2 regions of the Pseudomonas sp. LBUM1658 genome follow, and region 2 is predicted to be linked to the other one. Evidence: predicted binding sites of a transcription regulator. Region 2 holds the regulator's gene; the other holds the start of a gene.
What was found. Region 2 encodes FliA, which starts transcription of late flagellar genes. Its sites were predicted from a motif close to CTAAAGTTTNNNNNNNNNNNGCCGNTAA; they were not measured.
Positions count from the first base shown of each region.

Region 1: motA (flagellar motor stator protein MotA) is a predicted target of FliA. The motif match lies at 11,219-11,246, and genes of this name have one in related genera.

Region 1 covers NZ_CP166798.1:6,359,111-6,374,300, reverse strand. Annotated here, with positions in the region: gene parC (DNA topoisomerase IV subunit A) at 1-1,912, shown strand, start outside; gene ACA064_RS29445 (PqiC family protein) at 2,090-2,797, shown strand; gene ACA064_RS29440 (AhpA/YtjB family protein) at 3,003-4,529, opposite strand; gene serB (phosphoserine phosphatase SerB) at 4,664-5,878, shown strand; gene ACA064_RS29430 (cyclic-di-GMP receptor FimW-related protein) at 5,966-7,765, opposite strand; gene asd (archaetidylserine decarboxylase) at 7,871-8,731, opposite strand; gene ACA064_RS29420 (rhodanese-like domain-containing protein) at 8,751-9,566, opposite strand; gene ACA064_RS29415 (HDOD domain-containing protein) at 9,610-11,148, opposite strand; gene motA (flagellar motor stator protein MotA) at 11,314-12,165, shown strand; gene motB (flagellar motor protein MotB) at 12,169-13,209, shown strand; gene rsgA (small ribosomal subunit biogenesis GTPase RsgA) at 13,262-14,293, opposite strand; gene orn (oligoribonuclease) at 14,401-14,943, shown strand; gene ACA064_RS29390 (trimeric intracellular cation channel family protein) at 15,065-15,190, shown strand, end outside.
Region 2 covers NZ_CP166798.1:4,956,732-4,971,302, reverse strand. Annotated here, with positions in the region: gene flhA (flagellar biosynthesis protein FlhA) at 1-1,494, shown strand, start outside; gene flhF (flagellar biosynthesis GTPase FlhF) at 1,506-2,822, shown strand; gene fleN (flagellar synthesis regulator FleN) at 2,941-3,771, shown strand; gene fliA (RNA polymerase sigma factor FliA) at 3,768-4,508, shown strand; gene ACA064_RS22795 (chemotaxis response regulator CheY) at 4,679-5,050, shown strand; gene ACA064_RS22790 (protein phosphatase CheZ) at 5,073-5,861, shown strand; gene ACA064_RS22785 (chemotaxis protein CheA) at 5,889-8,090, shown strand; gene ACA064_RS22780 (protein-glutamate methylesterase/protein-glutamine glutaminase) at 8,140-9,264, shown strand; gene ACA064_RS22775 (flagellar motor protein) at 9,264-10,004, shown strand; gene motD (flagellar motor protein MotD) at 10,019-10,906, shown strand; gene ACA064_RS22765 (ParA family protein) at 10,957-11,745, shown strand; gene ACA064_RS22760 (CheW domain-containing protein) at 11,983-12,849, shown strand; gene ACA064_RS22755 (chemotaxis protein CheW) at 12,928-13,410, shown strand; gene ACA064_RS22750 (DUF2802 domain-containing protein) at 13,411-13,815, shown strand; gene ACA064_RS22745 (hypothetical protein) at 14,129-14,389, shown strand.

The sequences.
Region 1 (15,190 bases), 1.4 Mb from region 2:
GGATGATCCCAAATCCTTCGCCGCCATGCGTTACACCGAGGCGCGGCTGTCGCGTTACTCCGAAGTACTGCTCAGTGAACTGGGGCAGGGCACCGCGGACTGGGGCCCGAACTTCGACGGTACTCTCGACGAACCGCTGGTGTTGCCCGCGCGTTTGCCGAATATCCTGCTCAACGGCACTACCGGTATTGCCGTGGGCATGGCTACCGACGTGCCGCCGCACAACCTGCGTGAAGTCGCCACGGCCTGCGTTCGCTTGCTGGATGAGCCAAAAGCCACGGTCGAGCAGCTCTGCGAACACATTCAGGGCCCGGATTATCCGACCGAAGCGGAAATCATTACGCCACGCGCCGACCTGCTGAAAATCTACGAAACCGGACGTGGTTCGGTACGTATGCGTGCGGTGTATCGCATCGAAGATGGCGATATCGTCGTCACCGCGTTGCCCCATCAGGTATCCGGCGCCAAGGTGCTGGAGCAGATCGCCGCGCAGATGCAGGCCAAGAAACTGCCGATGGTTGCCGATTTGCGTGATGAATCGGACCACGAACACCCATGCCGTATTGTGATCATCCCGCGCTCCAACCGGATCGATCTCGATGAGCTGATGCAACATCTGTTCGCGACCACCGAGCTGGAATCGAGCTATCGGGTCAACGTCAATATCATCGGCCTGGACGGCAAGCCGCAGCTGAAAAATCTGCGCACGCTGTTGGTGGAGTGGCTGGAGTTCCGCGTCAACACGGTACGCCGCCGCTTGCAGTTCCGCCTGGACAAGGTCGAGCGTCGCTTGCACCTGTTGGACGGTTTGCTGATTGCTTACCTCAATCTGGATGAAGTGATCCACATCATCCGTACCGAGGAACATCCAAAGGCCAAGTTGATCGAGCGCTTTGCCCTGAGCGAAATCCAGGCCGACTACATTCTCGACACCCGCTTGCGGCAGTTGGCGCGTCTGGAAGAAATGAAGTTGCGTGCCGAGCAGGATGAACTGCTCAAGGAACAGGCCAAGCTGCTGTCATTGCTCGGCAGCGAAACCAAGTTGAAAAAGCTGGTGCGCACTGAGTTGCTCAAAGATGCCGAAACCTATGGTGACGACCGTCGGTCGCCAATTGTTTCCCGTGCCGAAGCCAAGGCATTGTCGGAAAACGAGTTGATGCCGACCGAGCCTGTGACCATCGTCCTGTCGGAAAAAGGTTGGGTCCGCTGCGCCAAAGGTCATGATATCGATGCTACCGGACTCTCCTATAAAGCCGGAGACGGCTTCAAGACCTCGGCTGCCGGGCGTTCCAACCAATTCGCGGTATTTATTGACTCTACCGGGCGCAGCTATTCAGTCCCGGCGCACACCTTGCCATCGGCGCGGGGCCAGGGCGAACCGCTGACCGGTCGCTTGACGCCGCCGCCGGGGGCCAGCTTCGAATGTGTGCTGCTGCCGGAGGACGATGCGCTGTACGTTATCGCATCCGACGCCGGCTACGGTTTTGTAGTCAAGGGTGAAGACCTGCAAGCCAAGAACAAGGCAGGCAAGGCGCTGCTGAGCTTGCCGAACAACGCCAAAGTGATCCTGCCGCGTCCGGTCAGCGATCGCGAACAGAACTGGTTGGCCTCGGTGACGACGGAAGGTCGCCTGTTGATCTTCAAGATCAGCGATCTGCCGCAACTGGGCAAAGGCAAGGGCAACAAGATCATCGGAATCTCCGGCGAGCGGGTGGCCAGTCGTGAGGAGTACGTCACCGACATCGCGGTGCTGCCGGAGGGTGCAACGCTGGTGTTACAGGCCGGAAAGCGTACCTTGTCATTGAAGGCCGACGACCTTGAACACTACAAAGGTGAGCGTGGACGCCGTGGCAATAAGCTGCCAAGGGGCTTTCAACGGGTAGATGCACTATTGGTAGAAACTCCGAATTAAGCGGTCTAGAGCGCCCGATCTACGATTTAACCCGTAGATCGACGCATTCGGGCTGGAGTCGCGGCGCATATTCACGGATGATATAGCCTTTCAAGCGCCGGCGTGGCTGAGCGTTTTTTATAATTATTAAATATTTACACTGTGGATTCGCCTTGTGGCAGCCACCTGGACGGGATGATGATTGCGCTACGCCTTCCTTTTATTTTGATGCTCGCTGGCGTATTTGGCCTGGCGGGTTGCAGTACACACCAACCGGTGTCGCTCTATCAGTTGGACAGCGGAAATCCGATTCAACCCGCACAAAGCGCGGGTATGGCGGTGTTGATCGGGCCGGTGCAGATAGCCGATTACCTGCAACGCGAAACCCTGCTGCAGCGCCAGCCTGACGGCAGTCTGCAAGCGGCGACCGACGGTCGTTGGGCAGGCAGCCTTACTTCGGACATCAATCAGCTGTTGGTGCGCCAGGTTGCCGGGCATCTGGATAGCCAGCGAGTGGTACTGGCACCCGCAACCCTCGGCTTCGCGCCTGATGTGCAGGTCCTGTTGTCGATCACACGTCTGGATTCGGGTGCCTCGCAACCGGCGGTTCTCGATGCTCAATGGCGCTTGATCGATCGCCGCGGCCAGGTCCGCGACAACCGCATCATTCATTTGCAGGAGCAGCATGCCGGCAGCACGGCCGCTCAGGTCCAGGCTCAGGGCGTATTGCTGCAACGCCTGGCGGAGCAACTGTCGGTGGCCCTCAAGCCACTGGCTAACCAGCCGCCTGTAGCTGAAACACCGCGCAAATCGGCACCGGTGGCGGCAAAACCCGCCGAAAAAGACAAACCGAAGATTCCGATGGCCTCGCCGATTCGTACGGATATGGAAGTGTTTCGGTTCTAAGTGATTTGCTAACCAGCAAAGCCCGCATTGATGCGGGCTTTGTTGTTTCTGAAGGTCGGAAATGTAGAGAGCCATGTGCCGCGGCCTCTCCTCAACAACAAAAAGCCCGCAGCGATTACTCGTCTACGGGCTTTGTTGTTTCGGCCTTTTGAGCAGGGGGGCAGAGCATAACTGAGCCCCAAAAGATCGCAGCCTGCGGCAGCTCCTACGCCCGGGTCTCGTGCATTCGTGCCAGTTGTCGTTCGAGCATTGATGGATAAGGCTCCATCAGGCGCTCGACGCAGCAGGCGCCTTCAGGGCTGGCAATCGGCCGGATACGCGCGCGCTGGCGGATCAGTGCATCATCGCTGATCTTGCGTTCCACCAGCAGCAGGTTACGGCTGTGCTGAGACAGGGCGAGGGCGTCCTGGGCGGTTTCGGTCAGCAGCAGATCAATCTGGCTCAGGCCGAAGAGTTCGTTGCCCAGCGTCAATCCAAGCTGCAGTTGCAAGGTAATGCCACTGTCCGCGACTTCGATTTGCAGGGCATGGCCCAGGGCCCTGAGCAGTTCGCCGCAGCAAATGGCGTTGGTCAGGTAATCATCGCCGCTGTCTTCGCTGTGGAACAGCATCAGCGTGCTGCCGTCATTCAGGGTGTGCAGTTCGCTCTGGTAGAGAGAAGCGGCCTGATCAAGGCAGTCGCGATAGCGTTCCAGCAATTCCGTCAGACGTGCGCGGGGCAGGCGCCGCAGTTGGTCCTGAGCTCCAAGTTGTACGGCCAGGACCGCACTGTGCTGTGGTTGCGACGAGGAAACCGGTTTTGCCAGCTTTTTAGGCGCTGTCGCGACTGTTTGATCGCGCAGTTCGGCGAACGGGTCTTCTTCGTCCAGTTCGTCCTCTTGCGCGCTGACAGTATGGCGCAGCACCGGCTTGAGCCCGGCGATCGGTGCGGTTTCGTCGAAACTCGGATCGCGCAGGTTGCGTACCTCAAAAACCGGTTCCGCGTCCTCGATGTCGTCGTCATCATAGTCGGCTTCAGGATCGGGTTCGGGCTCAACCTTCTCAGGTGCGAAACTGGTGTGCAGCTGACGGGCCAGATCACCGATCTCATCCTGACGCTCAGTGGCCGGGGTATGTTCGTCGATATTGCGCAACCAGACGCGCAATTGCATCAGTGGCGTGGAGATATGCCGACCCAGGCGTAGACTCAAGGCCAGCGAGAGTGCCAGCAGAATCGCGCTGAGGATGCCCATGCTTTGCAGGCTGATGGTCATCGGCTGCTGGAACTGCTCCATGTCGAGGCTGATCCGCAGGTGCCCGGCGGTCACATCCTGAAAAGTGATCCTGGACTGATACAGGCCTTCGGCTTCTCCCAGCAGGCCGTGTTTCGGGCGCTGGCCGGCTTCGGCGAGAATCCGGTTGTCGACGCTGTAAATCGCAGCGTGGGCCACTAGCGGGTTCTTGGTCAGGTTGTTGAGCAGCACGTTGAGGCTGAGGATGTCGTTGGACACCAGCAGCTCGGTCGCTGAAGTAGCGGTCTGGATGGTCAGGCTCTGGCCGAGGGCATCTGCCTGCTCGTGCATCGCCTGTTTGAACTGCAGACCCATCACGCAGGCATAGATCACCAGGGCCAGGGCGACCAGGATCACGTTATGGCTGGCAATGCGCAATGCGATCGGTACACGGCGATGACGCAGTGCCCGGAAGATCAGCAGAAAGAAGTTATCGGTTTTAACTGGCGTAGGCCGGTTCACTGAGCTCGGCTCTTTTGTCCGTGAAGTTGACGCGCAGTATAGCGACAGGCCCTAGACCGGCAAAGCGCTGGCTGTGCCCGATGGTCACTGAATGTGGGTAGAATGCGGTTTTTTTCCACTTGCGGGGGTGCGCCTTGCGCGAAATCGTCTTGATAAACATCACGGGTGTCGACCGTCCGGGTCTGACTGCCGCCATTACCGGCGTTTTGGCCCAGGGTGGCGTGAACATTCTCGACATCGGTCAGGCGGTGATCCACGACACCCTGTCGTTTGGCATCCTGGTTGAGATTCCGAGTACCGGGCAAGCCTCGTCGGTGCTCAAGGATATTCTGTTCACTGCTTATAAGCTGGATCAACAGGTACGCTTCACTCCGGTGTCGGAAGAGGATTATCAGCTGTGGGTCGGCGGCCAGGGCAAGAAACGCCACATCGTTACCCTGTTGACGCGCAAAGTGACCGCTGAGCAATTGCAGCGAGTCAGTTCGATTACCGCCAAGTACGGTTTGAACATCGATCATATCGATCGACTGTCCGGACGTATGCCACTGGACACCCCGGCGGACCAGGGCAAAGGCTGCATCGAGTTTTCCGTGCGCGGCGAAGCGGCCGACCCGCAAGCCTTGCGTGCCGAGTTCCTCAGCGTGGCCCAGGAATTGAACGTCGATATCGCCTTCCAGGAAGACTCGCTGTTCCGGCGCAACCGTCGCCTGGCGGTGTTCGACATGGACTCGACACTGATCGAAGCGGAAGTTATCGACGAATTGGCCAAGGCGGCCGGGGTCGGTGAGCGGGTAGCCGAGATTACTGAGCGTGCAATGGCCGGTGAGCTGGATTTCCGCGCCAGCTTCAAGGAACGCCTGGCTTTGCTCAAGGGCTTGGACGTCAGCGTACTGGACTCGATCGGCGCCTCCCTGCGGCTGACCGAAGGTGCCGAGACGCTATTTGCCGAGCTCAAGCGCCTGGGGTACAAAACCGCGATTCTGTCCGGTGGTTTCAGCTACTTCGCCAAACAGCTGCAGGCCAAGCTCGGCATAGACTACGTGTTTGCCAATGAGCTGGAAGTAGTGGATGGCAAGGTCACGGGAGTGGCGGTCGAGCCGATCGTCGATGCACAGCGCAAGGCCGATCTGCTGCGCGAACTGGCCCATAAGGAAGGCTTGCGCCTGGAGCAGACCATTGCAGTGGGCGACGGTGCCAACGATTTGCCGATGCTGGCGATTGCCGGTCTTGGTGTCGCGTTCCGCGCCAAGCCGCTGGTCAAACAGTCGGCCAAGCAGGCCATATCGACCCTGGGGCTGGATGGCGTGCTGTATCTGCTGGGATTCAGGGATCGCGACGGGCAGCTCTGAAAGGGGTGAATGACCTTGTGTGGCCCCTGTAGGAGCGAGCAAGCTCGCTCCTACAGAGTTGCATTGGGGTTTGCCCCTCACCCACAGTTACAACGACTTCCACAACGAAGCAAATTCCTCTTCGGCGCTGTGCACGCCGCCGCTCGCGGCGCTGTCAGTTTTGGGCTGTTCCAGCGATTGGTACTCGAACCGGTTGAAACTGCCGGTGCTGTTCATTCGTTTGTTCAGGCCGGCGCGGTGTTCTTCGCCATTGGTATTGATCATCACCTTGTTGCCTTCCTGGAATGGCAGGCCTGGGGCGAGCAAGGTCGCGGGCAAGTCGATGGCGCTGATTTCCGGCAGCAACAGTGCCCTCAGGTACTGGCTGTTACCTTCGCTGGTGCGGATCAATTGCAAGCCGCAGGGTTGAGCGTAGGGCGCGACCAGTTCAATGCCCATCTGTGTGCCCCCGTTGCGCACCTGGCGAACCCAGCGTACCACCGCGACGCTCCAGCCTTGCGCACTCAAGTCCTGAATGCCGACCATCTCTCCTGCCTGTAATTCTCCGGGCACCTCTTTTGGCCATGCCAGGCAATAACCGCCAGGGCTATGGTTGATGATCGACAGCGCGTAGGTCGGGAAATGGTGATTGCTATCGGACTGCGGGGCACCGCCGTCGGCCTCTGTCCGCTGGTACTGGATCTCTTCATAGGGCAGCAGATTTTCTGCGTTGCCTTGGGGGTCGGCATCGAACGCATTGGCCCAGGGGTCCTGTTCGCGTTTTGCGCCCACGGATGCGCTGAACTGCGCGGTTTTGCTGACGGCTGGATGTTTGAGGATTTCACTGAACGAACGTTGCCCGCCCAGATAGAAGTGCAGCGCGCTCATGCCAATGCACAGGGTCAGGGAGCCTTGACCAGCACTGCGCTGGAACACACGTTCGGCGGCTTCGCCCCAGGCGGCGGAAAGGTGGCGCAATGTCTCAAGGCTGAGCCCGGCGGGTACGGGCAAAGGTGATTCGCGGCGTCGCTCAGCGGGAAGCTCCAGATAGTGCTTGATGGTATCGACCAGTGGCAGCGGGTTGATTCCCAGCAACAATCCTTGCTGCTCGGGGGCGAACGATGCTTTGTAGCGCGGGGGGGCGTCAAGGTTCGGGTCGATGGCAAACAGGCTGGAAGCTTGTGTCGTCGGCTGCAGCTTGACCCATTGACTCCAGGGCTCCAGCACTTCGGCCAGCCGGGCGATGTGATTCTGGCGCAGTTGATTGCAGCGTGAACAACCCATCAGCAAGGCGACCACATACGTCTGTTCGACGCTCAGATTCCGCGCCTGGCTGGCCAGCTCATCAGGGATGGCGCTGTGCTGCAAGTCATGCTGGCTGGCGATCTGGTAGAGCTGGTGCAGTTCCAGCCATAAACCTTCGGGCACTGGGCAATAGAGCTGGCTGGCGCGAATCAGCGAGCCATTGAGGCCATGCATCGCCCGTTGCACTGCAGTGCTCAGCAGCGGCCCGCGCTCCTTGCTGAAGCGCGGGGCGATGCGTATGACGATTTGTTTGTAGCCAATGGCAAGGTGGTTTTGCAGGGCCTGGCAGAGGTTGGCGATTTTGCGCTGACGTTCGTCGAGAACAATTGCCTGGCTGAGAAAATGCCGCTCCAGGTGTTTGCAGACGTAATGCACTTCGGGCCGCAGCAGTTCGAGCAGTTGCAGACGGTTATCGCTGGGTGTGAGCAGCTGGTTGAGTTCGGCGAGCCCCTTATAGAGCTGGCGCGCCGTTTCGCCGATGTTGGCCTTTGGCAGGCTGGCAATCCAGCGTTTCAGGTCGCGTGGGGTGGCTTCGCAGAACGACAGCCGTGATTGCGTGGGAATCGGGGCGCGTAACAGCAGCGAAGAGCTGGACTCATTCATGTCACTGACATACTCCGGCCGGTAAAACGGGCAGGGCCAATTATCGGTTCAGAAGTCGGGGCGACTTCCGACGCCCCGACTCTAACAGTAATGCCTGGCGGGTGCTTACGCCGAAGGCAAACCCATGCCTTGGCCCATTTGCACCGGCGAGCCGGCGGCCAACTCCTCAGCCCATTTAAGCTGATTCGGTCCGAACAGCACGACCGCGGTAGAACCGAGTTTGAAGCGTCCCAGTTCGGCCCCTTTCTCCAGATGGATCGGCGCACGTGCGGCTTCGTCGTAGCGCACGGTTTTCAGCTCGCGTTTGGGCGGAGTGACCAGCCCGGCCCAGACCGTTTCGATCGAGGCGACAATCATCGCGCCCACCAGCACCACGGCCATCGGCCCGCGCTCAGTGTCGAAAATGCAGGCTACACGCTCGTTGCGGGCGAACAGCTCCGGAACGTTTTCGGCGGTGGTCTGATTGACCGAGAAGATCCGCCCCGGGATGTAGACCATCTCGCGCAGGGTCCCGGCCAGCGGCATGTGTACGCGGTGGTAGTCCTTCGGCGACAGGTAAATGGTGGCGAAATCGCCGCCCATGAACGGCGCCGCGGCCGCGGCATCACCGCCGAGCAGCTCGAGTACGCTGAAACTGTGGCCCTTGGCCTGGAACACGCGGCCGTGTTCGATCGGGCCGAGCTGGCTGACCGCGCCATCGGCCGGGCTGAGGATCGCGCCCGGAGTCGGGTCCAGCGGCCGCGCACCGTCTTTCAAGGCGCGGGTGAAGAAGGCGTTGAAGTGCTCGTAAGCGGTCAGGTCTTCGACCAGGGCTTGCGACATGTCCACCTGATAACGCTTGGCGAACCAGGCGGTGAGGGCATTCTTGAACCAGCGCACGCGGCATTCGGCAATACAGCCGGCCAGGCGCGACAGCAGGTGATGGGGCAGCAGGTACTGGCTGAGGATAAACAAACGCTTTTTCATTAACTGTCCTTAAAAAACCTTAAATCTCTACAGGCGTGTCAGGGTGGTTGCCCCATTCGCCCCAGGAGCCGGCGTAGCCTTTGACTCGCGGATAACCGAGCGCCTTGGCCACCAGATAGGTGAAGCCAGAGCGATGGTGAGTCTGGCAGTGGGTGATGACTTCTTTGTCTTTAGTGATGCCGAGTTTATCGAGGATTTGCGGCATGTCGGTGCGGATGCGCAGGTTGCGCGCCCGATCCATGCCCGCCGTCCACTCGAAATTGACCGCGCCGGGGATATGCCCGCCCCTGGCTGCGAGGAGTTTCTCGCCGGAGTACTCCAGCGGCCCGCGCGCATCCCAGATCGCCAGGTCGGCGGCGCCCAGACGGCTTTGCAGGTATTCGCGGGTGGCGGTGGGTTCATCATGGAGAGTCAAGGCAACCGGGTCGCCGACCGCTGCCGGGATTTTGGTCGACACTGGCAAGGCGTCCGCCAGCCAGGCGTGCAGACCGCCGTCCAGATAGTGGTATCGGGAATGACCGATGACATCCAGCAACCAGATGAAACGCCCGGCCCAACCACCACCTTCGTCGTCATAGACCACATAGACAGCATCAGGGTTGTGCCCCAGTTCGCCGAACAGGGCTTCAAGTGCCGTATGGGTTGGCAGCAGGCCTGGCGCAGGTGGCAGACCAAGCTGAGTGCGCTTGGGGTCGACGAAACGTGCGCCGGGGATGTGTCCCTCGGCGTAGCGGGCATTGCTGGTCAGGTCGACCAGGATCAGTTCGCGGGCGTCGAGGCGGGCGAGCAGGTCGCCGGGCTCGATCACCAGCGCCAAGCCAGAGAAGTCAGACATGTGAGGTCTCCAGAGCACAAAGGGAAGGATTGTAGCGCAAGCGTCAGTGACTTCGGTTAGTAAAGCTATGCAGAGCTTTTTCGATGCTCTGCGCGGTTTTGCCGAAGGCCTGTACGGTAATTTCCGAGAACGGCCCACCGCCCTGATCGGCCAGCACCAGCATCACCACTCGGCCGTTGCTGCTCAGTGAGCGCACCAATAGATGCTCTCCGCCGAACTGGCTTCGCAGGCTCTCGGGCAACAGCGCCGAAAATCGGGCGTTGTTGGTCGGTGTCAGGCGAATTTGTGCCGGTTGTGCCAGCAAGCGCTGCAGCACGCTGCTCTGGCTGACTTGCAGGCTCAGCATGGCCGCGTCCCGGGGCAGGCCGGCGATCTGATGGGCGCGCAGACTGCTCTGGCTACGGTCGGCCATCAACAGCATCACCCGCCGCATCCCGCAGGCCAGCAACGCGTCGCGGGCAGCGCTGGTCAGGTGCATTGCATTGGTGAAACGGCTCGGCTCGGCCAGCAACTCTGCGCAGTGTTTGCGCCAGGTCAGCAGATCTTCAGCCGAAGGCGGTGCCGCCGGCAGCTTGGCGCTATTGATACGGTATGCGGTCCACGGCCAGAGCAATGCCTGAGCCGGGTGCCAGAGGTCGGGCATCGTATGCTGGCGTGCACTTTGAACCGCCTGCTGGTGCAATTGCTGTTGCAATTCATCCATCGGCATTTGCAGGTACAGGCTGGTCAGCAATTGCCAGCGAAGGCTGTGGGGATTATCCCAGGCATGCTGCGCCGACAGCGCGAGGCTGTTGGCCAGCAGTACGCTATTGGCTGGCTGGTTCAACCAGCGGCGCAATAGCGGATCGGCGTCCAGCCGCTGCTGCTGGCGCAGTGGATGATCGCTGTCACGGGCAATACGCAAGACCTTGACCAGTAACTGATGCTCGCGCAGCAGCAGGCGATATCCTTGCAGTACCCAGATCGGCAAGTGCCAGTGTTCAGCCAGTGCCTGGCAGAGGTCCAGCAGGCGCACACCGAACAGTTCCTGTTCGACCTTGCTTGCCGGCTCGCCCTTGCGAACTACCCGCAACTCCCAGTGTTCGAGCAACTGCGGATGGCTCAGCGCCATCGGCCAGAGCGGCGAAAGAAACAGCAAGCTGCCCCAGTGGATGTCCTGCCAGAGTCGCGCCAGGCGGCCGGCGAACAGACCGTTGGCCTGCTGCGTAGCGTGCTGGCCAATCAATTGTAACTGCCGCAATGCGACCGGGATTGCGTCCTCGGCCAACGCCGGCAGGCGCGCGAGCAATTCTTCAGTGCGCTTCAGGCCGAGGCGATTGATCGCGATCTCAAGGTTCTCCGCCGGCTCGGACATGCTGCCGTGGGTGTGTAGATTGGCTTCGCGAATAACACTGAGGGCCAGCGCGGGGCTGTCTTGCATCAACTCGGCAATATCGCGCATCGAGCTGCGGCTATTGGCGATGGCTTTGCACACCCGGTCATGACTGGCTTGCGGCACTGGCAGAACCACGCCGTCAAGGAGCGTTATCCAGCCTTCAAGGGTGTCGGGTCTGACAATTGGGACTGTCGTTTCATTAGCCATAGTTGGGCGCGATCATCATTCACAATTAACACGCCCAGTAGGGGGCAAGCTGGCTTTTCGCCTTATCGGCCTATAGTCTGGCGCAGTTTTGCCGATAAGTAGAAGAAGAGTTTGATTAGCTTCCGAATATGACCTTGAACCCGACTCAATAAGTACTCTCCTACTATGGCTAAAATCATCGGCATCATCGTCGTATTTGCGAGCGTGCTCGGCGGATACGTGCTTTCCCACGGCAAAATTGCCGCCCTGATTCAGCCTTTCGAGGTGTTGATCATCGGTGGTGCGGCCTTTGGTGCATTCCTCCAGGCCAACCCCGGCCATATGACGAAACACGTCATCAAGAAATCCCTGGGGATGTTCAGCTCGCGCTTCACTCACACCTTCTATCTCGAAGTATTGGGCCTGATCTACGAGATTCTTAACAAAAGTCGTCGTGAAGGCATGATGGCAATTGAAGGCGATATCGAAGACGCCGCCGCCAGTCCGATTTTCGCCAAGTATCCGGCTGTGCTCAAAGATGAACGCATGACCGCCTACATCTGTGACTACCTGCGCATTATGTCCTCCGGCAACATGGCTCCCCACGAGCTGGAAGGTCTGTTCGACATGGAACTGTTCAGCATGAAGGAAGATCTGGAGCATCCTTCCCACGCCGTCAACGGCATCGCCGACGCCATGCCGGGCTTCGGTATCGTCGCTGCGGTATTGGGGATCGTGGTGACCATGGCCTCCCTCGGTGATGGCGACCAGAAAGCCATCGGCATGCACGTAGGTGCGGCACTGGTCGGGACCTTCTTCGGTATTCTCGCGGCCTACGGCTTCTTTGGTCCGCTGGCCCACGCCCTGGCTCACGATGCCAAGGAAGAACTGAACGTCTATGAGGCCATCAAGGCCTCGTTGGTGGCATCGGCCTCCGGCATGCCGCCGTCGCTGGCGGTGGAGTTCGGGCGCAAGGTTCTGTACCCGTCGCACCGTCCTAGCTTCGCTGAGCTGGAACAAGCGGTTCGCGGTCGCTGAGTCATGGAGAATAATCAGCCGATTATCATCAAGCGCGTCAAGCGCTTCGCCGGCGGGCATCACGGGGGTTCCTGGAAAATTGCCTTCGCCGACTTCGCGACGGCGATGATGGCGTTCTTCCTGGTGATGTGGCTAATGTCCACGGCGACTCCGGAACAGAAGATCGCCATCGCCGGTTATTTCAAGGACCCGATCGGTTTCTCTGAAAGTGGCACGCCGTTCGTCATCGATCTGGGTGGCTCGCCGGAGCTGGCGCCGGATAAGACTATCAATCCCGAGGTCAAGACTCAGCCGCAGCCGGACAAGGTCACCATCGATACCCAGCAGGTCGAGAGCATGGCCGAACAGGTCGAGCAAGAACGTCTCGAGTTGCTGCTCCAGGAATTGCAGAACAAGGTTGAAGAGAACCCGCAGCTGCAGAAGTTCAAGGACCAGATCCTGTTCGAAATCACTCAGGATGGTTTGCGGATCCAGATCATGGATGCCGAAAACCGGCCGATGTTCGACTCTGGCAGTGCGCGCCTCAAGCCTTATTTCGAAGACATCCTGCTGGCCATGGCGGACACCATCAAAGCGGTGCCGAACAAGATCAGCGTCAGCGGTCACACCGATGCCAAACCCTACTCCGGCACCGGCGGCGGCTTCGGTAACTGGGAGCTTTCGGCCAGCCGTGCCAACGCCGCGCGCCGGGCGCTGGTTGCCGGTGGATATCCGGATACGCAGGTGGCACGGGTGGTCGGTTACGCCTCGTCGGCGTTGTTCGACCGCGTGAACCCGTTCAACCCGGTCAACCGCCGGATCGACATCGTGGTCTTGACCAAGAAAGCCCAGCGGGCCATAGAAGGCGAGCAGATTGCTCCGCAACCTCCGGCGCCGACCTCTGGCGAGGGTGAAGTGCCGGGTGCGGCAATCGACCCGAATGCCTTGCCGGCGGACCAGGAGCCATTGCCGGCCCATGAGGTGCGGCAGCGGCTGAACATCTTCGAGGACGGTGTGTTGAAGATGGATGAACCCGGGAAAAGTCCGGACAGCCCGAAACAGTGACAAACAACAAGGCCGCGATTATCGCGGCCTTGTTGTTTCGGGGTGCAGCTATTTAATAGCTGTTTTCAGGCAGGCTGGCGATGATCGAGCGATAGCTGTTCATTCGCTGTTGCTGCACGCGGCCATCTTCCAGGGCCTTGAGCAGTGCGCAACCGGGCTCGCGGTCATGCTTGCAGTCGCGGAAGCGGCAGGTGCCGATCAGATCATTGAACTCGATGAAGCCGGCTTCGACGTCGGCGCGGCTGACATGGCCGAGACCGAATTCGCGAATCCCCGGGGAGTCGATCAGTTCACCGCCACCCGGGAAGTGGAACAGCCGCGCCGTGGTGGTGGTGTGGGTGCCCTGGCCGGACAGTTCGGACAGCGGACCGACGCGGGCATCGACTTCCGGCAGCAGGGTGTTCACCAGCGAGGACTTGCCGACGCCGGACTGGCCGACGAACACGCTGATGCGCCCGTCCAGCTGCTCCTGCAATTTCTCCATGCCATCGCCGTGATGGGCCGAGACTTCCAGCACCGGGTAACCCAGCGTGCGGTAAACCGCCAGCAAGGCATTCAACGCCGGAGCGTTCTGCTCGTCGATCAGGTCGAACTTGTTCAGCAACAGCAGTGGCTTGATACCCGCATGCTCGGCGGCGACCAGATAGCGATCGATCAGGTTGGCATGGGGCTCAGGCAGCGGGGCGAAGACGATGACGATCATGTCGACGTTGGCCGCGACCGGCTTGAGCTGGCCGCGACTGTCCGGGCGACAGAGTTCGGTGTTGCGCGGCAGCTGCGCGACGATCACCCCGATACCCTGGTTGCCGGCACGCCAGACCACTTGGTCGCCGGTCACCAGCGCGGGCAGGTTGGCACGCAAGTGGCAGCGGAAAACCTGACCGGCCAGTTCGCCGTCACGGGCTTCGACCTCGACCTGCACACCGAAGTGAGCGATCACCAGCCCGGTTTGCTCGGGGCCAAGATCGCCACCCTCGAGTGCTTCCACGGCAGAGGATTCGCGTTTGGCGGCGCGGGCTGCGCGTTCACCTTGAATCTTTTCGATGCGCCAGTTTTGGCGACGATTGAGCTGGCGTTTGGCCATGGGTGTTCCGTGTCGATAATGCAGCGGTTAGGTAAAACGGCCGCGAGTTTAGCACGCCGGACAAGCTCTCTAGGCTAAACTGCGCAACTACGCCGAGGAGCCGACACATGCAAAACCCGCAGAATCTGATTTGGATCGATCTGGAAATGACCGGTCTGAACCCTGATACCGACGTCATCATCGAGATGGCGACCATTGTCACTGACAGCAATCTCAATACCTTGGCTGAAGGTCCGGTCATCGCCATCCATCACAGCGACGAAATTCTCGCTGGCATGGATGAGTGGAATACCCGCCAGCACGGCGGTTCCGGCCTGACCCAGCGGGTGCGCGACAGCCGTATCAGCATGGCTGAAGCGGAAGCTGAAACCATCGCTTTCCTGGAAAAGTGGGTACCCAAGGGCAAGTCACCAATCTGCGGTAACAGCATCTGCCAGGATCGCCGCTTCCTCTATACCCATATGAAGGCGCTGGAAAGCTACTTCCATTACCGCAATCTCGACGTATCGACCTTGAAAGAACTGGCCGCACGCTGGGCGCCGGAAGTGCGCGACAGCTTCCAGAAGGGCAGCACCCACCTGGCGCTGGACGACATTCGCGAGTCTATCGCCGAATTGCAGCACTACCGTCAGCACTTCATCAAATTTTAATGAAGGAACCTGGTCACCGTAGGAGCTGCCGCAGGCTGCGATCTTTTCGGAATCGTGAAAGATCAAAAGATCGCAGCCTGCGGCAGCTCCTACACGCGCCTTCTCGCAAGGACTGCCCGTCATGTTGCTGATGCTCTACCTGATTGCCATTACCACCGAAGCCATGACCGGTGCTTTGTCTGCCGGTCGCCGCGGCATGGACTGGTTTGGCGTGGTGTTGATCGCCTGCGTGACGGCGCTCGGTGGT
Region 2 (14,571 bases):
CTGTTGATTCTGTTCATCAACCTGATCGGTGGCATGGCGGTGGGTATCTTCCAGCACGGCATGAGCTTTGGCGATGCGGGCAAGGTCTACGCGCTGTTGACCATTGGTGACGGTTTGGTGGCGCAATTGCCATCACTGTTGCTGTCGACCGCCGCGGCGATCATGGTGACCCGTGCTTCCGGTTCCGAAGACATGGGCAAACAGATCAATCGGCAGATGTTTGCCTCGCCCAAGGCCCTGGCTGTGGCCGCCGGCATGATGGCGGTGATGGGCCTGGTGCCGGGCATGCCGCACTTTTCCTTTCTCAGCATGGCCGCCCTGGCTGGCGGCGGTGCTTATCTGTTCTGGAAGAAGCAGAGCGTGGTCAAGGTCCAGGCGCTGCAAGAGGTCCAGCGCCAGCAGGAGCTGCTGCCATCGCCAGCCCGCGCCCAGGAAACCAAAGAGCTGGGCTGGGATGACGTGACGCCGATCGACATGATCGGCCTGGAGGTCGGCTACCGGCTGATTCCGCTGGTGGACCGCAATCAGGGTGGTCAGTTGCTGGCGCGGATCAAGGGCGTGCGCAAGAAGCTCTCCCAGGATCTCGGGTTCCTCATGCCCACCGTGCATATTCGAGACAACCTCGATCTGGCGCCCAGCGCCTACCGCCTGACCCTGATGGGGGTGACCCTGGCCGAGGCCGAGATCTACCCGGATCGCGAACTGGCGATCAACCCGGGGCAGGTCTTCGGCACGCTCAATGGCATTACCGCCAAAGATCCGGCCTTCGGCCTGGAGGCGGTGTGGATCGAGGTCAGCCAGCGCGCCCAGGCGCAATCGCTGGGGTACACGGTGGTCGATGCCAGCACCGTGGTCGCCACCCACCTCAACCAGATTCTCTACAAGCACTCCAGTGAGCTGATCGGCCACGAAGAAGTCCAGCAACTCATGCAGTTGCTGGCCAAAGGTTCGCCTAAGCTTGCGGAAGAGTTGGTGCCGGGCATTCTGTCGCTGTCGCAACTGCTCAAGGTGCTGCAGGCGCTGTTGGCCGAGCAGGTGCCGGTGCGCGATATCCGCAGCATCGCCGAGGCCATCGCGAACAACGCCAACAAGAGTCAAGATACTGCCGCGTTGGTTGCCGCGGTGCGCGTCGGATTGTCCCGTGCCATCGTCCAAAGCATTGTAGGGCTTGAGTCCGAGCTGCCTGTGATCACCCTTGAGCCAAGGTTGGAACAGATATTGCTCAATAGTTTGCAGAAGGCAGGACAAGGCCAGGAAGAGGGCGTTCTGCTGGAGCCAAGCATGGCCGAGAAGTTGCAACGCTCGTTGATCGATGCGGCGCAGCGTCAGGAAATGCAAGGTCAACCGGTGATATTGCTGGTAGCCGGTCCGGTCCGCGCGATGCTTTCGCGGTTCGGACGTCTGGCAGTCCCGGGTTTGCATGTGTTGGCGTATCAGGAAATTCCTGACAACAAGCAAGTGACCATCGTTGCGACAGTAGGGCCCAACGGCTGAGGTAGTGGGTTATGCAAGTTAAGCGTTTTTTCGCCGCCGATATGCGTCAGGCCATGAAACTGGTTCGCGATGAGCTGGGCGCCGATGCCACGATTATCGGTAACCGCCGGATCGCCGGCGGGGTCGAGCTGACGGCTGCCCTGGATTACAAACTGTCCGCGCTGGCTCCGCGCGTGCCAAATATCGAACTCGAAGACGAACTGCGCAAAACCCAGTCGCGGATCGTCACCGCCCAGGCGGAACTGAGCCTGCGCGGGGATGGCGATTCAACGAACAATCGTCAGTTGTACGCCGGTTTGCCGCTGACCGCCGCTGAACCCCTGATCGAGCCGACCTTCGTCGAACCACCGCGCCCTGCGCCGCCATCGGCTGCGCCTTCAGTGGATCAGCGGGCGTTCGACTCGATGCGCTTCGAACTCAATGGCCTGCGTGAACTGCTGGAAGTGCAGTTGGGCTCGCTGGCCTGGAACCAGTTGCAAGGCAGTCGGCCCCAGCAAGCCAACCTTTGGCGCCGTCTGCAACGCATCGGTTTGTCCGGTCCGCTGTCGCGGGATTTGCTGGCACTGATTACTGAAATTGAAGAACCTCGTCAGGCCTGGCGCATGCTGTTGGCGCACCTGGCGCGGATGATTGCCACACCCGAAATCGAGCCGCTGGAAGAGGGCGGGGTGATTGCCATGGTCGGCCCCGCCGGCATGGGCAAGACCACCACCCTGGCCAAGCTGGCGGCGCGTTATGTGCTCAAGTACGGCGCGCAGAACATCGCGCTGGTGAGCATGGACAGCTACCGGATTGGTGCCCAGGAACAACTCAAGACCCTGGGCCGCATCCTCAATGTGCCGGTGACCCACCTCGACCCGGGCCAGTCCCTGGCCCAGGCCCTCGATCCGCTGCTGCGCAAGCGTGTGGTGTTGATCGATACCGCCGGCCTTCAAGCCAGCGACCCGGCGTTGCGCATGCAGCTGGAAAGCCTGGCCGGGCGCGGGATCAAGTCAAAAAATTATCTGGTCCTGGCAACCACTAGCCAGAAACAGGTTCTAACCGCTGCTTACCACAGTTACAAACGCTGCGGGCTGGCTGGCTGCATCCTGACTAAACTGGATGAAACAGCGAGTCTGGGCGAAGTGTTGAGCCTGGCGATCAGTCACCAGTTACCCGTTGCCTATCTGACCGATGGGCCGCGGATACCGGATGATCTGCATTTGCCGCGTCGCCATCAATTGGTCAGTCGCGCAGTGAGTGTGCAGATGCAGGAAGAACCCAGCGAAGAAGCCATGGCTGATATGTTCGCTGACCTCTACCACAGTCCGACCAAGCGGGTCGGCTGAGGTAATCATGAATAGATTGCAGTGTACCTACATCGATGGTCTGCCATGCATTGTTCCAATGGGAACGCGCAGCCAGTTATGTGGCCTCCGTCTAAGTAAGACAAGGTAAAGAACGAACATGGGCAGCATGCATCCCGTACAGGTGATCGCGGTGACCGGCGGCAAAGGTGGCGTCGGGAAAACTAACGTGTCAGTGAACTTGTCCCTGGCTCTAGCAGAGCTCGGCCGGCGCGTCATGCTGCTGGATGCCGATCTGGGGCTGGCGAACGTCGACGTTCTGTTGGGACTGACACCCAAACGCACTCTGGCCGATGTGGTCGAGGGGCGCTGTGAACTGCGCGATGTGCTGCTGCAGGGGCCGGGCGGAATCCGCATCGTTCCTGCGGCGTCCGGCACGCAGAGCATGGTGCACCTGAGTCCGGCGCAGCATGCCGGGCTGATCCAGGCCTTCAGCGATATCGGCGACAACCTCGACGTGCTGGTGATCGACACCGCCGCCGGGATTGGCGAGTCGGTGGTCAGTTTCGTCCGGGCAGCCCAGGAAGTATTGCTGGTGGTCTGCGACGAACCGACTTCAATCACCGACGCCTACGCGCTGATCAAACTGCTCAATCGCGATTACGGCATGAACCGTTTCCGGGTTCTCGCCAACATGGCGCAGAGCCCGCAGGAAGGGCGCAACCTGTTCGCCAAGTTGACCAAGGTCACTGATCGCTTCCTCGACGTCGCCTTACAATACGTCGGTGCGGTGCCCTACGACGAATGCGTGCGCAAGGCGGTGCAAAAGCAGCGTGCAGTCTACGAAGCGTTCCCGCGTTCCAAATGCTCGCTGGCATTCAAGGCCATCGCGCAGAAAGTCGATACCTGGCCGTTGCCAGCCAATCCGCGCGGGCACCTGGAGTTTTTCGTCGAGCGCCTGGTGCATCAAACAGCGGGTCCCGTCATATGACATCCAGCGGCTACAACCTTTACAAAGCCTCGGCACGTGACAGTCAGCACGAGCTGATCGAGCGTCATGCGCCGCTGGTCAAGCGGATTGCCTACCACTTGCTGGCGCGTCTGCCGGCCAGTGTGCAAGTCGAGGATCTGATCCAGGCCGGGATGATCGGCCTGCTCGAGGTCTCGACCAAATACGACGCCAGCAAGGGTGCGAGTTTCGAGACCTATGCCGGTATCCGTATTCGTGGGGCGATGCTCGATGAGGTGCGTAAAGGTGACTGGGCGCCGCGTTCGGTACACCGCAATACCCGGATGGTCAGTGACGCCATTCGCTCAATTGAAGCTAAAACCGGTCGCGACGCTAAAGATCATGAGGTTGCGGCCGAACTCCAATTGAGTCTCGACGATTATTACGGGATTTTGAACGATACCTTGGGCAGCCGACTGTTCAGTTTCGACGATCTGTTGCAGGACGGCGAACATGAAGGGCTGCATGAGGATGGCGCGAGTGCTCATCTCGAGCCGTCGCGTGATCTGGAAGATGAGCGTTTCCAGGCTGCGTTGGCGGACGCGATTGCCAATTTGCCGGAGCGTGAGCGACTGGTCTTGGCGCTGTACTACGACGAAGAGCTGAACCTCAAGGAAATCGGTGAGGTCCTGGGGGTCAGCGAATCGCGGGTCAGCCAGTTACACAGCCAGTGCGCGGCCCGCTTGCGGGGGCGTTTGGGGGAGTGGCGAGCGCGCTGACAGGCAGTGTGGGGACACTGCGAACGAGGCTGGTACGGCGTTGTTGCTGAACCGGTCACGGCCCGTTGTGCTTCATACAACCGTTGAGTGTTACGCCGAATTGATAGCGATGGCGCGTACAGGTGCTGGGCGCGTTTTAAGACTGCTTGGAGGTCGAATTGGACAAGAACATGAAAATCCTCATCGTTGATGACTTCTCAACAATGCGGCGGATCATTAAAAACCTGTTGCGTGACCTTGGGTTCACCAACACGGTCGAGGCGGATGACGGTACTACCGCGATTCCGGTCCTCAACAGTGGGAGCATCGACTTTCTGGTAACCGACTGGAACATGCCCGGCATGACCGGTATCGACCTGCTGCGTCACGTGCGTGCCGATGAAAAGCTCAAGCACCTGCCGGTGCTGATGGTCACGGCCGAAGCCAAGCGCGAGCAAATTATCGAGGCCGCTCAGGCCGGAGTGAATGGCTACGTGGTCAAACCCTTCACGGCCCAGGCGTTGAAAGACAAGATTGAAAAGATCTTCGAACGCATCGGTTGATGGAATTCGCCATGGGGGAGCTATGGAGCATTACGAAACTTCACAGGGCGATTTTGAATTAACCCTGAAAAAACATGCCCGCGAGCTGGTCGACAGCCTTGAAAAAGGCCAATTCGGCGATGCTGTGCAATTGATCCATGAGCTCAACCAGACCCGTGATCGCGGCCTGTACCAGGAAGTCGGCAAGCTCACTCGCGAACTGCATAGTGCGATCGTCAATTTTCAGATTGACCCGAACATGCCGCAAGCCAAGGAAGTTTCACAGATCACGGATGCCACTGAGCGCCTGTCCTATGTGGTCAGGCTGACCGAAGCTGCGGCCAATCGCACCATGGATCTGGTCGAGGACAGCACGCCGCTGGTCAACGGCCTGACCAATGACGCCCAGGCGTTGAGTGCCGACTGGGGACGTTTCATGCGCCGCGAAATCGGTGCCGAAGAGTTCCGTGAGCTGGCCCGGCGGGTCGACGGTTTTCTGACGCGCAGCGAGCAACAGAATCGTATCGTCTCGGCCAATCTCAACGACATCCTGCTGGCGCAGGATTACCAGGACCTTACCGGTCAGGTGATCAAGCGCGTGACTCAGTTGGTCACGGAAGTTGAAAGCAATCTGCTCAAATTGGTGCTGATGGCCAGTCAGGTCGACCGTTTTGCCGGCATTGAACATGACCGTGAAGCGATCCTCGCGGAAAAAGATCCAGAAAAACATCTGTCTCAGGGTGAAGGTCCGCAGATTCATGCCGATAAACGTGAAGACGTTGTGTCCGGTCAGGACGATGTAGACGATTTGCTTTCCAGCCTTGGATTTTAGGCCGACCTATCAGGAGCACCCATACACATGAGCTTCGGCGCCGATGAAGAGATCCTTCAGGATTTTCTGGTTGAGGCCGGCGAGATTCTTGAGCAACTGTCCGAACAACTGGTCGAGCTGGAAAGCCGACCCGATGATGCGGATTTGCTCAATGCAATCTTTCGCGGTTTTCACACTGTAAAAGGGGGCGCCGGCTTCCTCCAGCTGCATGAGCTGGTGGAGTGCTGTCACATCGCCGAGAACGTCTTCGACATCCTGCGCAAGGGTGAACGACGGGTCGACTCGGAATTGATGGACGTGGTTCTGGAAGCGCTGGATGCGGTGAACGGTATGTTCACCGAAGTCCGCGAGCGCACCACGGTCACCGCCGCAACGCCAGAGTTGTTGGCGGCCCTGGCGCGCCTGGCTGAGCCCGCCGCTGCAGTGGCGGTAGAAGTGAGTGCCGAACCGGTCGCCGAGAGCGATTCGGGGGACGTCACTGACAATGAATTCGAATTGTTGCTCGACTCGCTCAATGCGGTGAAGGCCCAAGCCGAAGCACCTGCAGCAGCACCGGTAGCGGCGGGCAGCGATGAAATCAGCGATGCCGAGTTCGAGTCGTTGCTCGATCAGTTGCACGGCAAAGGCCAGTTCGCGGTCGACGCACTCGCCACACCGGTCGAGCCTGCAGCCCCTGTGGCCGTAGCGGCCAGCAACGAAATTACCGACGACGAATTCGAAGCACTGCTCGACCAGTTGCACGGCAAGGGCACCTTCGCGGTCGAAGCCCTGGAATCGGCTATCGCTGCGGTACCGGCTCCGGCCGCGCCCAGCGCGGTAGCGGCGGGCAGTGATCTGATTTCCGATCACGAGTTCGAATCGCTGCTCGATGAATTGCACGGCAAAGGCAAGTTCACTGAAATGGGCGCCAGCGCTGCAGTGGCCGCACCGGTGGTCAAAGCAGTGGTCAAGCCTGTCGCCAAGGCAGCTGAACCCAAGGTTCAAGCACCGAAGCCTGCCGCAGCGGCTGCACCTGCCCGTGCCCCGACTTCGCCGCCAGCGGAAAAGCCGGCCAGCGAAGCCGAGACCACTGTGCGGGTCGATACCGCGCGGCTGGACGAGATCATGAACATGGTCGGTGAACTGGTGCTGGTGCGTAACCGCCTGGTGCGCCTGGGTCTCAACAGTGGCGACGAAGCCATGTCCAAAGCCGTGTCGAACCTCGACGTGGTGACGGCCGATCTGCAGACCGCGGTGATGAAGACCCGCATGCAGCCGATCAAGAAAGTCTTCGGGCGCTTCCCGCGACTGGTCCGCGACCTGGCACGGCAGCTGAAGAAAGAGATCAACCTGGAACTGGTCGGCGAAGAAACCGACCTCGACAAGAACCTGGTCGAAGCCCTGGCCGACCCGCTGGTCCACTTGGTGCGCAACGCGGTCGACCATGGTTGCGAATCGCCGGAAGAGCGCGAAGCTGCGGGCAAGTCCCGCGGCGGCAAAGTGATTCTGGCGGCGGAGCAGGAAGGCGACCACATCCTGCTGTCGATCTCCGATGACGGCAAGGGCATGGACCCTCACGTCCTGCGCGCCATCGCGGTGAAACGTGGGGTGATGGACAAGGATGCCGCGGATCGTCTGAGCGACACCGAATGCTACAACCTGATCTTTGCGCCAGGCTTCTCGACCAAGACCGAGATTTCCGACGTGTCCGGTCGTGGCGTGGGCATGGACGTGGTGAAAACCAAGATTTCCCAGCTCAACGGTTCGATCAACATCTACTCGACCAAGGGCCAGGGCTCGAAGATCGTCATCAAGGTGCCGTTGACCCTGGCGATCATGCCGACGCTGATGGTCATGCTCGGCAACCAGGCCTTCGCCTTCCCGCTGGTCAACGTCAACGAGATCTTCCACCTCGACCTGTCGCGCACCAACGTGGTCGACGGTCAGGAAGTGGTGATCGTGCGCGACAAGGCGCTGCCACTGTTTTACCTCAAGCGCTGGCTGGTCGCTTCCGCCGCTCATGAAGAGCAGCGTGAAGGCCATGTGGTGATCCTTTCGGTGGGCACCCAGCGGATCGGCTTTGTCGTCGATCAACTGGTTGGCCAGGAAGAAGTGGTCATCAAGCCATTGGGCAAAATGCTCCAGGGAACCCCGGGCATGTCCGGCGCCACCATTACCGGTGACGGCCGCATCGCCTTGATTCTCGATGTCCCGAGCATGCTCAAGCGTTACGCCGCGCGGCGTATTTGATTCTGGTGGAGCAGGGCAGTCTTGCCCCGCCCTGCCTAACGGAGTGTTTATGGTAGTCAAGGTCCTGGTGGTGGATGATTCGGGTTTTTTCCGCCGCCGCGTCTCGGAAATTCTTTCAGCGGATCCGAATATCCAGGTCGTCGGTACGGCGACCAATGGTAGAGAGGCGATCGATCAGGCCCTGGCCCTCAAGCCGGACGTGATCACCATGGACTATGAGATGCCGCTGATGGATGGCATCACGGCAGTGCGGCACATCATGCAGCGCTGCCCGACCCCGGTATTGATGTTCTCCTCGCTGACCCATGAAGGCGCCCGGGTCACCCTCGATGCGCTGGATGCCGGTGCGGTGGACTTCCTGCCGAAGAATTTCGAAGACATCTCGCGCAACCCCGAGAAGGTCAAGCAACTGCTGTGCGAGAAGGTTCACAGCATCTCCCACAGCAACCGGCGTTTCAGTGCCTACAGCAGCGCTCCGGCGGCGCAACCGTTCGCGGCACCGTCACCCGCGGTCAGCAGTCTGGGCAGCAGTGTGCCGACACGTCCGGCTCCCGCGCCGATTCCGGCTCGCACGCCAGTGGCCAGCCCAAGCTCACCGGCACCGAAACGCAAAGCCTACAGGCTGGTGGCGATTGGTACGTCTACCGGTGGCCCGGTCGCGTTGCAGCGGGTGCTGACTCAATTGCCGGCAAACTTTCCAGCGCCGATCGTGCTGGTCCAGCACATGCCGGCGGCCTTCACCAAGGCCTTCGCCGAGCGTTTGGACAAGCTGTGCCGGATCAGCGTCAAGGAAGCCGAGGACGGCGACATTCTGCGTCCGGGCCTGGCCTTGCTGGCGCCGGGTGGCAAACAGATGATGATCGACGGCCGTGGCGCGGTGAAAATCCTTCCGGGCGACGAACGTCTGAACTACAAGCCGTGCGTGGACATCACCTTCGGTTCGGCGGCCAAGTCCTACGGTGACAAAGTTCTGGCGGTGGTACTCACCGGTATGGGCGCCGACGGCCGCGAAGGCGCACGCCTGCTCAAGCAGGGTGGCAGCGCGATCTGGGCCCAGGACGAAGCCAGCTGCGTGATCTACGGGATGCCGATGGCGATCGTCAAGGCTGACCTGGCGGACGCGGTGTACAGCCTGGACGAGATCGGCAAGCATCTGGTCGAGGCGTGTCTCTGATGGATGTTTTAAGCCTCATCGGGATCATCCTGGCGTTTGTCGCGATCATAGGCGGCAACTACCTGGAAGGCGGTCATCTCGGGGCGCTGGCCAACGGTCCGGCGGCCTTGATCGTGATCGGCGGGACGGTCGGCGCGGCGTTGTTGCAGGCACCGATGAGCGCCTTCAAGCGTTCGATGCAGATCCTGGTATGGATCATTTTTCCACCGAGGATCGACCTGGCCGGCGGCGTCGATCGGGTGGTCGGCTGGAGCCTGACGGCGCGCAAGGAAGGTTTGCTCGGGCTGGAAGGGGTGGCCGATGCCGAACCCGACAATTACTCGCGAAAAGGCCTGCAATTGCTGGTGGACGGTGCCGAGCCGGAAGCGATTCGCAGTATCCTCGAGGTGGACTTCTACACCCAGGAAAGCCGCGACATCGAAGCTGCCAAAGTCTTTGAAAGCATGGGCGGTTATGCGCCGACCATCGGCATCATCGGTGCGGTGATGGGCCTGATCCATGTCATGGGCAACCTGGCCGACCCTTCGCAATTGGGCAGCGGGATTGCCGTGGCCTTCGTCGCAACCATCTACGGGGTCGCCAGTGCCAACCTGGTGCTGTTGCCGATTGCCAGCAAACTCAAGTCGATAGCCATGCGCCAGTCGCGGTATCGCGAAATGTTACTTGAAGGAATCCTGTCGATTGCCGAAGGTGAGAATCCTCGTTCCATTGAGTTGAAGCTTCAGGGTTTCATGGACTGATGGGGTAATGGACTATGGCTCGTCGTCGCCACACTGAAGAACACGTCAACCACGAACGCTGGCTGGTGTCCTATGCCGACTTCATCACCTTGCTGTTCGCTTTCTTTGTCGTCATGTATTCGATTTCGTCGGTCAACGAAGGCAAGTACAAGGTGATTTCCGAGGCGTTGATTGGCGTGTTCACCGATTCGGATCGCGCCCTCAAGCCGATTCCGATTGGCGACGAACGAGCGAAGACGGTCACCCCGGCGCAACCCCTGGTCAAGGACAGCGAGCAAGTCGATGCCGGCATCGCCGGGGCGAGCAATGACCCGCTGAAGTCGATCGCCGATGACATCAGCGCGGCGTTCGGCGACCTGCTCAGCTCCAGGCAGATGACCATCCGCGGCAATGAGCTGTGGATAGAGATCGAACTCAATTCCAGCCTGCTGTTCGGCAGCGGCGACGCGATGCCCAGCGATATCGCGTTCAATATCATCGATAAGGTCGCGGTGATTCTCAAACCCTTCGATAACCCGATTCACGTCGAAGGTTTTACCGACAATCAGCCGATCCGCACCGCGCAATACCCGACCAACTGGGAGCTGTCTTCGGCGCGCTCGGCGAGCATCGTGCGCATGCTGGCGATGCAGGGGGTGAATCCCGGCCGCCTGGCTTCGGTGGGATACGGCGAGTTTCAACCGGTGGCCAACAATGCCACCGCCGATGGCCGTGCGCGCAATCGGCGGGTGGTGCTGGTGGTCTCGCGCAATCTCGATGTGCGTCGCAGCCTGACCGCTACCGGGGCGGCGAATGCCAAGCCGGATGCGGCCTTGAAGCGTGCTGGCACACAAACTGCACCCACGTCTGTAAAGTCGCCGGGGCCTGAGAGTGCCGTCAATTCTCTGTCGCCGGCTCTATAACGTAGCGCTATTTCTCGGTTGAACTTGTTCGACCGGGAGGAACAATCCGAATGAGAGTCTGGGCAGTCGCCAATCAAAAGGGTGGTGTTGGTAAAACCACCAGTTCCATCGCTCTAGCCGGTTTGCTGGCCGAGGCGGGCAAGCGCGTGGTCGTGGTCGATCTCGACCCCCACGGCTCCATGACCAGCTACTTCGGCTATGACCCTGACAGCCTCGAACACAGCGGCTACGACCTGTTTCTGCACAAGGGCAGTGTGCCGGCCGGGTTGCCCGGTCAATTGCTGCTCAAGACCAGTGACGAACGCATTTCCCTGTTGCCGTCGAGCACCGCGCTGGCCACCCTCGAGCGTCAGTCGCCGGGCCAGAGTGGCCTGGGCCTGGTGATCGCCAGGAGCCTGGCGCAGTTGTGGCAGGATTTCGATTACGCGCTGATCGACAGCCCGCCGTTGCTCGGCTTGCTGATGGTCAATGCCTTGGCGGCCAGCCAGCAGTTGGTGATTCCGGTACAGACCGAGCACCTGGCGGTCAAAGGTCTGGAACGCATGGTCAACACCCTGGCGATGATCAATCGCTCGCGCAAGCAGGTGTTGCCTTTCAGCATCGTACCGACCCTGTTCGACCGCCGGACCCAGGCTTCCCTGGGCACCTTACGGGTGCTGCGCGACATGTATCCCGACGACATCTGGCAAGGCTACATTCCGGTCGATACCCGTTTGCGCGATGCCAGCCGGGCCGGCCTGACACCTTCGCAGTTCGACGGCAAAAGCCGTGGGGTGTTGGCTTATCGGTCGTTGCTCAAACACCTGCTGGCGCAACAACTCGTTGCGCAGGTGGCTTGAAATGAGGCTTCTTTCTACGGGACCGAGGTCGGACGCAGCTTTTGCAGGAGCTGGCGTAGCCTGCGATCTTTTGGCGGTACCGGGAGTGCCGCACATCAAGATCAACAGATCGCAGCCTTCGGCAGCTCCTACGGGATTTGTGTACACCCCCGACATCCGGGGTGTGGAGGATCGGCGTAGGAGCTGGCGCAGCCTGCGATCTTTTCCGGCGCACCGAATGATCTGCTGGAGAAAACAATGAACCGGCCGGTAAAAATCACTTCTCGGCCGCAACTGGCGCTGCAGTCTTATCTGGACGCGCTGCTGCAGGACGCGACCGAAGAGCTTGAACTGACACCTGAAGCGTTGCCCGAGCGGGTGGCGGCGCAAGACACGCTGGATGAGTTTCAGGCCGCCGTGCTCGAAGAGCAGGCCCGCGATGCGCAGCAACCCGCGGTGGTCGCGGCGCCAGTGCTAGCGCCAGTGGTACGAGCCCCGGTTGCCTTGGTCGAAGCACCTGCAGCGGTTTTGCCGCCCGTGTTGACTGTCGCACCGCAGGTGCAAGCCCTGGTCGCGCCAGTGGCCGAAGTTCATCTGCCACCGAGCAACACGCCGCCGCCAGTCGATAGCGACGGTCGCCCGTCCTGGGCTGGCGAACCGTTCGAATGCCTGCTGTTCGATGTGGCGGGCCTGACGCTGGCAGTGCCGCTGGTTTGCCTGGGTTCAATCTATTCCCTCGCCGGCCACGAACTGACGCCGCTGTTCGGTCAGCCGGAGTGGTTCCTCGGGATTCTGCCGAGCCAGGCCGGCAACCTGAAAGTACTGGATACCGCGCGCTGGGTCATGCCGGATCGCTACCGCGATGATTTCCGTCAGGGCTTGCAATACGTGATCTCGGTTCAGGGCTATGAATGGGGGCTGGCGGTGCATCAGGTCAGCCGTTCCCTGCGCCTGAATCCGAACGAAATCAAATGGCGCAGCCATCGTGGTCAGCGTCCATGGCTGGCCGGCACGGTGATCGAGCACATGTGCGCGCTGCTGGATGTCGCCGAACTGGCCGAATTGATTGCCAGCGGTGGGGCCAGGCATCTGCCCGGCAGCAAGCCGACGAACAAGCCTGCATAACCAACAACAGGCTGCACCTTGAGTGCGGCCAGACAGAACACACACCGTTTCCAACGGTTTTTTTGAGGGGTCAGGGGTATGAATAAGTCGTCGTCTCTACAGAGTTCCGAAGATCCGATCCTGCAATGGGTGACCTTCAAGCTGGACAATGAAACCTACGGCATCAACGTGATGCGCGTTCAGGAAGTCCTGCGCTACACCGAAATCGCGCCAGTCCCGGGTGCACCAGCCTACGTGCTGGGCATCATCAACCTGCGCGGCAACGTGGTCACCGTGATCGACACCCGTCAGCGCTTCGGACTGATGAACGCTGAAATCAGCGACAACACCCGTATCGTGATCATCGAAGCCGACAAGCAAGTGGTCGGGATCATGGTCGACAGCGTGGCGGAAGTGGTTTATCTGCGTCAGTCGGAAATCGAAACCGCGCCCAACGTCGGTAACGAAGAATCGGCCAAGTTCATCCAGGGTGTGTGCAACAAGAACGGCGAACTGCTGATCCTGGTCGAGCTGGACAAGATGATGAGCGAAGAAGAATGGTCGGACCTGGAGCAAATCTGATTGATTCTTGAGGTGGCTGTGATTGTTCTGGGCATCCTCTGGGTAACGACCCTGGGGCTGTTCCTGGCCTACGCCAAGCGCCAGCGGCAGGCCGCTCTGGTCCAGGTCCAGGCCCAAACCCAGGCCGATGCACTGCGCGATCAGCGCATCAAGGACCTGGCCAAGCGCGTCGACGATTACCAGAACGGTAATGTGCGGATGGGCGATGCCCTGCATGAACTGCGGGCGGTGGTCGAGCCATTGCCGGACAAACTGGCCCGGCTGGAACAGCGTGATCCGACCAGCCTCTCATTCGCCCAGGCCGCGCGCTTGGTGGGCATGGGTGCCAGCGTCGACGAACTGACCCAGTCCTGCGGCCTGACCCAGGCCGAAGCCGAGTTGATGACCAAGGTGCACAAAAACTGAAGACGAGCTGCTGGCGATGAACAATTGCAGCCAAGGAGCTTGTTGTGGCGAGGGGGCTTGCCCCCGCTGGGCTGCGAAGCAGCCCTGAAACCTGCGACTGCGTTCTTTTAGATAGAATCCCGTCACTTGTAACGTCTACCTCGTCGATCATCAAGTTAATGGCTCGACAGTAATTGATATTTTAAATGTTACACATTGGATAGTGTTCATATAGTCAAGGTTCTCCATAATCCGCTTGAGTATTGACTATCTGTCAGTGCGCGAGATTTCAATATGTTTCGAATAATTGATTAGCGATCGAAGGAGAACGTACATGGAACAAGAGCCAGTCCGTCATACAGGGGTCATTGAGTCATTTGATTTAGAAGATCCAGGTTGGCCGGTGGTAACTCCGAAAGCAAAAGGTACGGTCAGGTCTACACCTGATGGTAAACTTTACGATTTGCTGGGTAGGGACTTTATGGGGGCGTCCCTGCCTCTCGTCGGGATACGTATTTCTTTTATTCTTTATATATGGAATGGCAAAGTCACAGCTGGTGATATTCGACGAGAAGACAATAATCAGTCCGCTTAAATAATATATTGATTGAAGTTAGCGTCGTCGTGTTGGCCGTTCCCACAGATTCCGCTGTGTTACTGATGCACCGCGTTACCCTGTGGGAGCGGGCTTGCCCGCGAAGATTGCCTAAAAGCCAACATCCCTCTCGACTAGTAGTCCTCTCCCTGCGCCGTCACATATCGCTCCATCATCAGCGC